DNA from 4 places in the Aquincola sp. J276 genome. Region 1 is predicted to be linked to each of the others. Evidence: predicted binding sites of a transcription regulator. Region 1 holds the regulator's gene; each other region holds the start of a gene.
What was found. Region 1 encodes FNR, which switches genes on or off when oxygen is low (the NO sensors DNR and NnrR bind a similar motif). Its sites were predicted from a motif close to TTGATNNNNATCAA; they were not measured.
Positions count from the first base shown of each region.

Region 2: a site for FNR is predicted at 2,109-2,122, ahead of LRS14_RS00580 (PHA/PHB synthase family protein). Genes of this name have one in related genera too.
Region 3: a site for FNR is predicted at 1,991-2,004, ahead of LRS14_RS28515 (fatty acid desaturase). Genes of this name have one in related genera too.
Region 4: a site for FNR is predicted at 1,677-1,690, ahead of LRS14_RS11630 (OmpW family protein). Genes of this name have one in related genera too.

Region 1 is NZ_JAJONC010000001.1:281,627-284,830, forward strand. It holds gene hemN (oxygen-independent coproporphyrinogen III oxidase) at 1-807, opposite strand, end outside; gene fnr (fumarate/nitrate reduction transcriptional regulator Fnr) at 986-1,702, shown strand; gene LRS14_RS01350 (hypothetical protein) at 1,683-1,928, opposite strand; gene LRS14_RS01355 (hypothetical protein) at 1,925-2,170, opposite strand; gene ccoG (cytochrome c oxidase accessory protein CcoG) at 2,193-3,204, opposite strand, start outside.
Region 2 is NZ_JAJONC010000001.1:112,302-115,505, reverse strand. It holds gene LRS14_RS00585 (bifunctional enoyl-CoA hydratase/phosphate acetyltransferase) at 1-250, opposite strand, end outside; gene LRS14_RS00580 (PHA/PHB synthase family protein) at 264-1,943, opposite strand; gene LRS14_RS00575 (excalibur calcium-binding domain-containing protein) at 2,307-2,786, shown strand; gene LRS14_RS00570 (hypothetical protein) at 2,821-3,204, shown strand, end outside.
Region 3 is NZ_JAJONC010000002.1:2,289,815-2,293,018, reverse strand. It holds partial or broken gene LRS14_RS30500 (ATP-binding protein) at 1-830, shown strand, start outside; gene LRS14_RS28515 (fatty acid desaturase) at 853-1,932, opposite strand; gene LRS14_RS28510 (FAD-containing oxidoreductase) at 2,035-3,204, shown strand, end outside.
Region 4 is NZ_JAJONC010000001.1:2,537,797-2,541,000, forward strand. It holds gene LRS14_RS11625 (NAD(P)/FAD-dependent oxidoreductase) at 1-940, shown strand, start outside; gene LRS14_RS11630 (OmpW family protein) at 942-1,547, opposite strand; gene thiC (phosphomethylpyrimidine synthase ThiC) at 1,716-3,204, opposite strand, start outside.

The DNA of each region.
Region 1 (3,204 bases):
CGCGCCTTCCAGCATCAGCACCCGGTCGGCGGCCGGTGGCAGCTCGGCGGCATGGATGCGCCGCTGCGGCTTGAAGCGTGCAGGCAGGTGGGCATAGGCATAGAGCGCGATGCGGTCGGGCTGGAGTTCGATCACCTGCGCGATGGTGGTGGCCACGCTGAGCTGGGTCTGCTGCGGCAGGCCGTAGATCAGGTCGACGTTGATGGAATTGAAGCCCAGCGCGCGGGCCGACTGCATCAGGCCGCGCACCATCTCCAGCGGCTGCACCCGGTGCACCGCCTGCTGCACGCGGGCGTCGAAGTCCTGCACGCCGAAGCTCAGCCGGTTGAAGCCCATGCCGCGCAGTGCGGCCAGGCGCTGCGCGTCCACGGTGCGCGGGTCGATCTCGATGGACAGCTCCGCCCCCGGCACGATGCGGAAGTGCGCGCGCAGCAGGTCCATCAGCTGCGCCAGTTCCTCGTCGTTCAGGAAGGTGGGCGAGCCACCGCCCAGGTGCACCTGCGAGACCGCCTGGCCGCGCCCCAGCGCATCCGAATGCAGCGCCACCTCGGCGGCCAGGGCCTGCAGAAAGGGCACTGCGCGCTCATGCCGGCGGGTGATGACCTTGTTGCAGGCGCAGTAATAGCAGACCGATTCGCAGAACGGCACGTGCACGTAGATCGACAGCGGCTGGCCCCCGCCCACGCTGGCTTCCGAGCGCAGCCGCAGCGCATTGGCATGGGCATCAGCGCCGAAAGCTTCAATAAAGCGATCAGCCGTAGGATAGGAGGTGTACCGTGGCCCCGGCACGTCGAATCGGCGCAGCAACTCGGTGTCCAGGGGGCGGTGCGAAGAGTGGTACCGATCGCGTTCATCGCATTCAACTTTGCCGGAGGACCGGCCTGGCGTGCTTGATGTGGCGCAACTGCCTGCGAGGGCGGGCGCGCAACAATCCTTGACTGAGCTCAACCAGGACGGCTAAGCAGTGAATAGCCCCACACCTACCATTCGCATCGAGCCACTCAAGGTGGCTTGCTCCAGTTGCAACCTGCGTGAGCTGTGTCTGCCGCTGGGCCTTTCTCAACCCGACCTGGAGCGCCTGGACACCCTGGTGGATGCGCGCCGCAACGTGCCGCGTGGCGCGGCGCTGTTCCGCACCGGCGATGCCTTCCATTCGCTCTACGCGGTGCGCACCGGCTTCTTCAAGACCTGCGTGTCGGCCGAGGACGGCCGCGACCAGGTCACCGGCTTCCAGATGGCCGGCGAGCTGCTGGGGCTGGACGGCATCAGCACCGACCGCCACAACTGCGATGCTGTGGCGCTGGAGGACTCGCAGGTGTGCGTGATCCCGTTCAGCGAGCTGGAGAACCTGTCGCGCGAGTTCACCGACCTGCAGCGGCAGTTCCACAAGATCATGAGCCGCGAGATCGTTCGCGACCACGGCGTGATGCTGCTGCTGGGCAGCATGCGGGCCGAGGAGCGGCTGGCCGCCTTCCTGCTCAACCTCACGCAGCGGCTGCAGTCGCGCGGCTTCTCGGCCTCGGCCCTGGTGCTGCGCATGACGCGCGAGGAGATCGGCAGCTACCTGGGCCTGAAGCTGGAGACAGTCAGCCGCACCTTCTCCAAGTTCCAGGAGGAAGGGCTGCTGGAGGTCAAGCAGCGCCATATCCGCATCGCCGATCAGGAAGGCCTGCGCAAGCTGGTCAACGCGTCGACCTGCTGAGCACCGGCTCGCCCAGCAGCTGGGTGATGGCGCCGGCGGTGGCGATCACCGCCCAGAAGATCAGGAAGGTGACGGTGTAGACCGCGCTGTGGCTCCAGCCGATCGGCTCGTGGCCGAACCAGGTGAGCGAGGCGGGGTCGACCACCGCGAACACCAGCATCTCCAGCACGCCGGCCATCACGAAGGCCGGCCAGCCGATCAGCACGGCGCGCAGCGCGAAGCTCACGGCCGGGCCTCGGGCTCGGCGGGCGCCTGCCGCGGCGCCGGGGCCGGTGCCGGCGTGTCCACCGTGAGCTGCGTGACGGCGCGCGGAATGGCCGAAGGCGCCACCACCGGGTCGGCGCCGCGCACCGCGATCACCGCGGTGGCGATGCCGGCCACCACCACCGCGGCGGGGCCGCCCACCACGAGCCATACGGCGGGCACGCGCCACCAGGGCATCACGGGTTGCACATCGAGCGATTTCATGACGGGTCCTCGGGCGCCTGTTTCAGCGCGGAACGACGAAGGTGGACTTCTCGGTGACGTCGGCCGGCAGGCTGCCTGGCTCGGACACCACCTGGAAGCGGAGAGGATGCGCGCCGCTGCCCAGCGACTGCGCGGCCTGCGGCGGCAGCTGCACCTGCAGCACGAACCAGCGGGCCTCGGCGGGCTGCAGCACCAGTGGCGCATGCTCGGCCAGCTGCGCGCCTTCGATGCCGCTGACCGCCAGCCGGTAGCGCTGCACCTCGCTGCTGGCGTTCATCAGCTGCAGCCGGTAGACGTTCTCGATGCGGCCTTCGTCGACGATGCGCGCCAGCGAGGCACGGTCGCGCACCACGTCCACCTTCAGTGGCGAGCGCTGCATCAGGCTGACGATGAACGCGCCGGAGATCAGCAGCAGCACCGCGCCATACACCAGCACCCGCGGCCGCGCGATGCGGCGCAGCAGCTGGCCGGGCGCCTGCACGTCCAGCGCCATCGCGTTCTGGGTGGCATAGCGGATCAGTCCGCGCGGCTGGTGCATCTTGTCCATCACGCCGTTGCAGGCGTCGATGCAGGCGGTGCAGGCGATGCATTCGTACTGCAGGCCGTTGCGGATGTCGATGCCGGTGGGGCATACCTGCACGCACAGGCCGCAGTCGATGCAGTCGCCCACGCCCAGGCTGGCCTTGTCGGCATCGCGGCCGCGCTTGCCACGCGGCTCGCCGCGCTTCTCGTCGTAGCTGACGATCAGCGTGTCATGGTCGAACATCGCGCTCTGGAAGCGGGCATAGGGGCACATGTACTTGCACACCTGCTCGCGCATGAAGCCGGCGTTGCCATAGGTGGCGAAGCCGTAGAACAGCACCCAGAACCACTCCCACGGCCCGAAGGTCAGCGTGAAGGCCTCGGCCCACAGCGTGCGGATGGGCGTGAAGTAGCCGACGAAGGTGAAGCCCGTCCACAGCGCGATGGCCAGCCAGATGGCGTGCTTGCCGCCCTTGCGCCACAGCTTCTCGACGTTCCAGCGGCCGGCATCG
Region 2 (3,204 bases), 170 kb from region 1:
GGCTCAGCGCATCACACGGGTGCACCACCGCCATGCGGATGGCGCCGAGCGGTCGCACATGGTCGAGCAGCCGCTGCACGCCCTGCGCACCAGAGGGGCCGGGGCGCAGGGCGGGCAGCGTGGGCGATGGCGGCACGACGGTGGCCGCCGCGGCGGCCTCGCACTGCAGCGTCATGCGCAGGCCGTCGTCGCTGCGGGCGGTGACGGTGAGCTGCAGCGTGTCGCCCACCTGCAAGCGCGTCGAGGTCATGGGCGGTCCTCAGTCAGGAAGGGATCTGCAGCACGTAGCGGCCCGGGGCATCGCCGAGCGTGCGGTAGCCCTGGCGCGGTGCGCCCATTGCGGGCGGCGCCACCGGCGCGCCGCTGCGCTGCTGCAGCCACTGCAGCCAGGCGGGCCACCAGGAGCCTTCCTGCCGCGGCGCCTCGGCCGCCCACGCGTCGGGCGACACATAGGGCGCGCCGGCCGCATGGCAGCGCAGCTGGTAGCTGCGGTGCGGATGGCCCGGCGGGCTGACGATGCCGGCGTTGTGCCCGCCGCTGGTGAGCACGAAGGTGATCTCCGACACCGTCTGGTAGTGCAGCTTGTAGACCGAGCGCCAGGGCGCGACGTGGTCGGTCAGCGTGCCCATCACGAAGGCGGGCAGCGTCAGGTCGCTCAGCGCCACCGGCTTGCCGCCGGCCAGGTAGCGGCCGTGGGCCAGGTCGTCGTGCAGGAAGAGCTGGCGCAGGTACTGTGCATGCATGCGCGCCGGCATGCGGGTGGCGTCGGCATTCCAGGCCATCAGGTCGTTCATCGGCGCACGGTCGCCCAGCAGGTACTCGTTGACGATGCGCGACCACAGCAGGTCGTAGGAACGCAGCATCTGGAAGGCGCCGGCCATCTGGTTGGCGGTGAGGTAGCCGGTCTGCGCCATCTGCGCTTCCAGCAGGCTCACCTGGCTTTCATCGATGAACAGGGCCAGCTCGCCAGGCTCGGCGAAGTCGGTCTGCGCGGCGAACAGGCTCAGCGTGGCCAGCCGCTCGTCGCCGTCGCGTGCCATCGCGGCCGCGGCGATGGCGAGCAGCGTGCCGCCCAGGCAATAACCCGCCGTATGCACCTTCCGGCCGGGCACGATGGCGTTGACCGCGGCCAGCGCATCGTGGATGCCGTGCTGCAGGTAGTCGTCCATGCCCAGGTCGCGCTCGGCCACGCCGGGGTTCTTCCATGAGAGGCAGAACACCGTGTGGCCCTGGTCCACCAGGTGCTTGATGAGCGAGTTGTGCGGCGACAGGTCGAGGATGTAGTACTTCATGATCCAGGCCGGCACGATGAGCACCGGCTCCGGATGCACCCGCGGCGTGGCGGGTGCGTACTGGATCAGCTCGCACAGTGCATTGCGCATCACCACCCGGCCCGGCGTGCAGGCCACCTCGTGCCCGGGGCGGAACCGCTCGGTGCCCGCGGGCGGTGCGCCGGTGGCCAGGCGCCGCAGGTCGTCCACGGCATGCAGCCAGCCGCGCAGCAGGTTGCCGCCGGCCTCGTCGGCCGTGCGCTGCAGCACCACCGGATTGGTGAGCAGTTGGTTGCCGGGCGAGAGCATGTCCAGCCCCTGGCGGGCGATGAAGGCCACCATCTCCTCATGATGCGGATCGACCCCGCGCACACCGCGCGTGGCCGCGGCCCACCACTGCTGCTGCATCAGGAAGCTGCGCTGCAACAGATGGAACGGCCATTGCTGCCAGGCCGGCGCGGCGAAGCGACGGTCCGGTGCCGCCGACGGCGCGGGCGCGCCGCTGCGCAGCAGGTGCAGCAACTCGTCGACCTGCTCCCAGGCCAGCCGGGCCAGTGCCATGCGCTTGCCGGGCGACACCGCCAGGTGCAGCGCCCAGTCCAGCCCCGCCAGCATCACCGCCGCCGGTGACAGCGACGCCGTGGCGCGGGCGATGGCCGCGCGCACCAGCATGTCGAGCCGGTCCTCGGGCGAGCTGGGCGCCAGGCTGGACGACGACGACGATGGCGATGACTGCACGGCCCTGCTCCCTGGGCCGGGCGGCTGCACCTGCAGGCGGTGCGCCGAGGCCCATGACTTGTTGGGGGCCAAGCCTAGGTGCGCGGGCGGCAAGTCGGCTTGATCTGCATCAGCCGGCCGCGCAAGGGCAAATGATGGCCGGGCGCATTGACCGGCCGTTTGGCGGGCCCCTAGCATCGGCCGGTCCCGACTGCACACACACATCGCCCATGCAACACGTCGGCAAGCTGCAGTCCTGGAACGACGAACGCGGCTACGGCTTCATCGCCCCCCACCCACGGCGGGGCAGCGCTGTTCGTGCACATCAGCGCCTTTCCGGCCGATGGTTCGCGACCGACCGTCGGCGAGCACCTGTCCTACGAGCCGGGCACGGGCGCCAACGGCAAGCCGCAGGCGGTGCGTGCATGGCGCCAGGCGATCGGGCGGCCGGGCGCGGCGCGGCGTGCACCAGCCTCCGTCACGCAGGGCCGGCGTGGCCTGCCCCGGCTGATGCAGGCGCTGCTGGTGACGGCCTTGCTGTTGGGCCTGGCCGCCTACGGCTGGCGAGCGTTCCAGCACAACCTGCAGCGCAGCGGCCCTTCGCTGGTGCCCACGGCCAGCGTTGAAAGGCCTGGCACCGCGCCATCGCGCTTTCGCTGCGACGGGCGCACGCAGTGCACCCAGATGACCTCGTGCGAGGAAGCCACGTACTTCCTGCGGCATTGCCCCGACACGCAGATGGACGGCGACGCCGACGGCGTGCCCTGCGAGCGCCAATGGTGCGGCCGCCCCTGGTAGCCTGCGCGCCACCCGCTGCACCTCCGTCCGCCTGTTGACGCTTTCCATCCTCGCCGGCCTGCTGCTGGGCCTGGCCTTCGCCGTGCTGGCCGACACCTTCTGGGTGGCGGTGTTCCGCGCGCAGCCGGTGGGCTGGTTCAAGCGCGTGCTGCAGGGCACGGCGCTGGTGCGCATCGAGGGTTCGGCCGGCGCCATCCTCATCTACCCGCGTGAACGCCGGCTGGAGGTGCAGCACCGCGGCCGCCGGCACCGGCTGGCCTTCGACGACATCCGCGGCCTGGAGTACCGCGTGGAAGAGCGCCCGGCCAGGCTGCAGGAGCTGTTCTTCGGCCTCGACATCACCGACCTGCTGAGCCGCTACCAGGACACCGTGGACTGGTTCTCCATCGCCCTGCTCACCCACGGCGGCGAGCGCGTG
Region 3 (3,204 bases), on a different contig from region 1:
AGGTGGAGCTGGAAACGGTGAGCTCCGGCGGCCTGTGGAACACCTTCGTCGACCCCGGCCAGCTGGAGAACGCCATCCTCAACCTGGCCATCAACGGCCGCGACGCGATGGACGGCCCGGGCCGCCTGACCATCGAGGCCGGCAATGCAATGCTGGACGACGACTACGCCCGCGTCCACGAGGACCTGCAGCCCGGCCAGTACGTGATGGTGGCGGTGAGCGACACCGGCAGCGGCATCGCGCCCGAGCTGCTGGAGCGGGTGTTCGAGCCCTTCTTCAGCACCAAGCCCGAGGGCAAGGGCACGGGCCTGGGTCTGTCCATGGTCTATGGCTTCGTCAAGCAGTCCGGCGGCCACGTGAAGATCTACAGCGAGCTGGGCGAAGGCACCACGGTGCGCCTGTACCTGCCGCGGGCGCTGCGCGCCGAGGACCGCCCGGTGGACCGGATGGACAGCGGGCCCCAGGGCGGCAGCGAGACGGTGCTGGTGGTGGAGGACGACGACGAGGTGCGCGAGACCGTGGTCTCGATGCTGGGCGACCTGGGCTACCGGGTGCTCAAGGCGCGCGACGCGGCCAGTGCGCTGGGCGTGATCGAGAGCGGCACGCCGATCGACCTGCTGTTCACCGACGTGGTGATGCCCGGCCCGCTGCGCAGCCCGGAGCTGGCGCGCAAGGCACGCGAGCGGCTGCCCGGCATCGCGGTGCTGTTCACCTCGGGTTATACCGAGAACGCCATCGTGCACAACGGCCGGCTGGACGCCGGCGTGGACCTGCTGAGCAAGCCCTACACCGCCGAGGCGCTGGCGCGCAAGGTGCGGCAGGTGCTGCAGCGCGCCGGGCGCTGATGCCGCGTCAGGCCGCCACTGGGGGGCTGGTGGCGCGGCCGTGCCAGTCGGTCCAGCACTGCCGCTCGTAGTCGTAGAGCTTGCAGGCGCGGGCGGTGCGCACGTACCAGCGCCACGAGAAGGGCTGCACCACGATGCGCCCGGGCATGCGCTGCTCCAGCAGCCGCTGCGCACGCTTCAGGCGGTACAGCGGCACGCTCATGTCCACATGGTGGGCGGTGTGCTCCATGATGTGGTGCAGCGCGCTGCCCATGGCCGAGCGGAAGGTGAGGTGCACCGTGGTCGACACGAAGGGCTGCGCCGCGGCCCAGCGCTTCTTGTCCTGGTGCCAGGCCACGCCCTGGTGGGTGTGGTGCACGTACACCACGAAGCCGATGAAGCCGTTCCACACCACGAAGGGCAGCACGAAGCCCGCCGACACCAGCCACCAGGCCGACTGCCCGGTGGCATCGGCAGCCGCCACCAGCGCAGCCACCCACAGCGCAGCGAAGGCACTGACCAGCAGGCCGTCGGCGGTGAACACGGCACGCCGCGTGGGCATGTGGCGCCGGCTGGGAAACAGCATGCGCGCCCACCAGATCTCCACCAGGTAGTACAGCCACGGCGCCCAGCCGCTGCGGTACACCCGCTCCAGCGCGCGGCGCCAGCGGGGCAGGGCCTGATATTCGGCCAGCGTGCGCGGCTCCCAGACGAAGTCGAAGCCCTTCAGGTTGGTGTAGCCGTGGTGCACCACGTTGTGCCCCACCTCCCACAGGCTGTAGGGCGTCAGCGAGGGCAGGAACACCAGGCGCCCCAGCCAGCGGTTGAGCCGGCGGTGCGGCGTGAAGGCCTGGTGGCAGGCGTCATGGCCCAGGATGAACAGCCGCGCGATCACGAAGCCGGTGACGCTGCCGGCCAGCAGCTGCACCGCGGGATGCGAGGCCAGCACGGCGATGCCGAGTGACAGCAGGAAGAACAGCAGGTCGGCGAGGGTCAGGGCCAGGGCCAGCGGGGTGCTGCGCGAGGCGATCGGCGCCATCCAGGCGCGGATCTCCTTGCGGTGCGGAATGGCCGCGGGGGCACCACCGCAGGAAGCAGGAATCATCATGTAACTGTGGGAGCATTCGGGGAACACGCAAGGCTAGGCCCGCAGGCCCGCCAGCGGCTTGACCACGATCAACAGTGCCACGGCGGCGCACCAGGAGGCCGGATGTCCAAGCGCTTCGACGCCATCGTGATCGGCACCGGCCAGGCCGGGCCCGCCCTGGCCACCCGGCTGGCGGCGGCCGGCCAGCAGGTGGCCATCATCGAGCGGCACCGCTTTGGCGGCACCTGCGTCAACACCGGCTGCATGCCCACCAAGGCGATGGTGGCCAGTGCGCATGCGGCGCACCTGGCCCGCCGCGCTGCGGACTTCGGCGTGCGCATCGACGGCACGGTGCAGGTGGACATGAAGGCGGTGAAGGCCCGCAAGGACAAGGTGGCCCGCGACGCCAGCCGCGGCGTGGAGCACTCGCTGCGCGATCAGCCCGGCTGCACCGTGGTGCAGGGCCATGCCCGCTTCGTCTCGCCCACCGCGGTGGCGGTGGACGGCCAGACGCTGGAAGCGCCGCGCATCTTCATCAACGTCGGCGGCCGCGCGGTGGTGCCGGACCTGCCCGGAATCGACAGCGTGCGCTGCCTGACCAACAGCAGCATCCTGGAACTGGACGAACTGCCGCGGCACCTGGTGGTAATCGGCGGCAGCTACATCGCGCTGGAGTTCGCGCAGATGTTCCGCCGCTTCGGCGCGCAGGTGACGGTGCTGGAGAAATCGCCCCGACTGCTGGGCCGGGAGGACGAGGACGTGTCCCAGGCCATCGCCGACATCCTGCGCGCCGAAGGCATCGTGCTGCGCACCGGCGCCCAGCGCCTGCGCCTGCGGCCCGCCGAGGGCGACCCAGCCAGCACCGGCAGCATCGTGGTGGGCCTGGACGACGCCGGCGGCGCGCACGAGGTGCTGGCCTCCCATGTGCTGCTGGCCACCGGCCGCCGGCCCAACACCGACGACCTGGGGCTGGAGGCGGCCGGCGTGGCCACCGACGAGCGTGGCTACATCCGCGTGGACGACGAGCTGCGCACCAGCGTGCCCGGCATCTGGGCGCTGGGCGACTGCAACGGCCGCGGCGCCTTCACCCACACCGCCTACAACGACTACGAGATCGTGGCCGACAACTTGCTGTCCGGTGCGGGCCGCCGGGTGAGCGACCGCATCGACTGCTATGCGCTCTATACCGATCCGCCGCTGGGCCGCGTGGGCCTGGGCGAGGCACAGGCACGCCAGGCCGGCCATGCGGTGCGCGTGGCCACCCGCCCGATGAGCCGCGTGGGCCGCGCGGTG
Region 4 (3,204 bases), 2.3 Mb from region 1:
GAAGCAGCTGGTGTTCGCGCTGGGCGTCTCGGGCTATGCCAACGTGCCGAAGATCCCTGGCGCCGAGACCTTCGAAGGCACGCAGCACCACTCCAGCCAGCACCCCGGCGGCGCAGCCTGGGCCGGCAAGCACGCGGTGGTGCTGGGCTCCAACAATTCGGCCCACGACATCTGCGCCGACCTGTGGGAAAACGGCGCCGACGTGACGATGATCCAGCGCTCGTCCACCCACATTGCGCCCTCGGCCTCCTTGATGGAGCTGGCGCTGGGCGGGCTGTATTCCGAGCAGGCGCTGAAGAACGGCATCAGCACCGACATGGCCGACCTGATCTTCGCCTCGGTGCCGTACAGGATCATGCACACCTTCCACATCCCCGTGTACGAGGAGATGAAGAAGCGCGACGCCGACCTGTATGCGCGGCTGGAGAAGGCCGGCTTCCTGCTGGACTTTGGCGAGGACGGCTCGGGCCTGTTCATGAAGTACCTGCGCCGCGGCTCGGGCTACTACATCGACGTGGGCGCGTCCGAACTGGTGGCCGATGGCCGCATCAAGCTGAGGAGCGGCGTCAACATCGAGCGCATCAACCCACGCTCGGTCACGCTGACCGACGGCACCGAGCTGCCGGCCGACCTGCTGGTGTACGCCACCGGCTACGGCTCGATGAACAACTGGCTGGCCGACCTGGTGTCACCCGAGGTGGCCGACCAGGTGGGCAAGTGCTGGGGCCTGGGCAGCGACACCACGAAAGACCCCGGCCCATGGGAAGGCGAGCTGCGCAACATGTGGAAGCCCACCGCGCAGCCGCAGATGTGGTTCCACGGCGGCAACCTGCACCAGTCGCGGCACTACTCGCAGTTCCTGGCGCTGCAGCTCAAGGCCCGCATGGAAGGCCTGCCCACCGAGGTGTACGGCCGGGAGGGGCCGCATCACCGGCGGTAGGTCAGAAGCGTTTGCCGAACCCGACCGAGAACAGCAGCGGGTCGACCTTGAAGCGGCCCAGGTCCGCACCGCCGGCGGATACGTCGGTGCGGATCTGCACCTTCTTCACGTCGACGTTGACGAGCCAGCCGTTGCCCACCGGCACGTCGACGCCGGCGCCCAGCGCCAGGCCCCAGCTGTTGCGGTCGATGTCCACGCCTGCAGGCAGGTCCAGGCTGGAGAAGCGGGTGTAGTTGATGCCCGCGCCCAGGTAGGGCCGGAAGCCGAGGCCGGTGAAGTGGTACTGAACGCTGAGCGTGGGCGGCAGGTGCTTCAGCGTGCCGATCTTGTCGCCGCCGGCGCGCAGGTCATGCTTCTGCGGGTAGGTCAGCACCAGCTCGGCCGCGATGTTGGGCGTGAAGAAGTAGGTGATGTCGACCTCGGGGAAGGTCTTGTTCTTCAGGCTCAGGTCGAGGCCAGTGCTGTCCTTGTCCGCCGAGTCGAGATGCAGCACGCGGCCACGCACGATCCAGTTGCCGGTGTCCTGCGCCTGGGCGGCAGCGGGCACGGCGGCGATCGTGAGGGTGGCAGCTGCGGCGAGCGCCAGCGCGTTCCAGCGCTTGTTCATGTGAGCTCCTTGAGGGATGTAGAGGGCCGGGCTTGTGCGGCCCGTGCCTCATTACCCCCGCGCGGTGGCGCACGCCCGTTTGAGCCAGCGCAAAGCCGCCACCCCGCCGTGCTGCACCGCCGCGGCCGCTTGATGCAGGTCAAGCACGCGGCTGCGGCGGCGTGGCGCTCAGCCCACGGGCTGGATGGGCACGTACAGCTCGCCGCCTGCGGCGCGGAACTCGGCCGACTTCTCGCCCATGCCCCGGGCCGCGAACTCGCGCACCTCCTGCGTGATCTTCATCGAGCAGAACTTGGGGCCGCACATGGAGCAGAAGTGGGCCACCTTGCTGGCGTCCTTGGGCAGCGTCTCGTCATGAAAGCTGCGGGCGGTGTCCGGGTCCAGGCCCAGGTTGAACTGGTCGGTCCAGCGGAACTCGAAGCGCGCCTTCGACAGCGCATCGTCGCGCGCCCGCGCCCCCGGATGGCCCTTGGCCACGTCGGCTGCATGCGCCGCGATCTTGTAGGCGACGATGCCCTGCTTGACGTCCTCCCGGTCGGGCAGGCCCAGGTGTTCCTTGGGCGTCACGTAGCACAGCATCGCGGTGCCCATCCAGCCGATCATCGCGGCACCGATGGCGCTGGCGATGTGATCGTAGCCCGGCGCGATGTCGATGGTCAGCGGGCCCAGCGTGTAGAACGGCGCCTCGTGGCAGTGCTTCAGCTGCTCGTCCATGTTGGCCTGGATCAGGTGCATCGGCACATGGCCCGGGCCTTCGATCATGGTCTGCACATCGTGCTGCCAGGCCAGCTTCGTCAGCTCGCCCAGCGTGCGCAGCTCGGCGAACTGCGCTTCGTCGTTGGCATCGGCGGCGCTGCCGGGGCGCAGGCCATCGCCCAGCGAGAAGCTCACGTCGTACGCCTTCATGATCTCGCAGATCTCCTCGAAGTGCGTGTACAGGAAGCTCTCCTGGTGGTGGGCGATGCACCACTTGGCCATGATCGACCCGCCGCGCGAGACGATGCCGGTGCGCCGCTGCGCCGTGAGGTGGATGAACGGCAGCCGCAGCCCGGCATGGATGGTGAAGTAGTCCACCCCCTGCTCGGCCTGCTCGATCAGCGTGTCGCGGTACAGCGCCCAGGTCAGGTCCTCGGCCACGCCGCCCACCTTCTCCAGCGCCTGGTAGATGGGCACGGTGCCGATGGGCACCGGGCTGTTGCGCAGGATCCAGTCGCGCGTGGTGTGGATGTGGCGGCCGGTGCTCAGGTCCATCACGTTGTCAGCGCCCCAGCGGATGGCCCACACCAGCTTCTCCACCTCTTCCTCGATGCTGCTGGTGACGGCCGAGTTGCCGATGTTGGCGTTGATCTTCACCTTGAAGTGGCGGCCGATGGCCATCGGCTCCACCTCGGGGTGGTTGATGTTGGCCGGGATGATGGCGCGGCCGCGGGCCACTTCGTCGCGCACGAATTCCGGCGTGATGACGGCGGGCAGCCGCGCGCCCATGCCGTTGCCGGCCAGGCGCTGCTCGCGCTGCGCATCGGCCAGGTACTCGGCCATCCACTCGCGCTTGCCGTTCTCGCGCAGGGCCACGTATTCCATCTCGGGCGTGACGATGCCGCGGCGGGCGTAATGCATCTGCGTGACGTTGGCACCGGACTTGGCGCGGCGCGGCGTG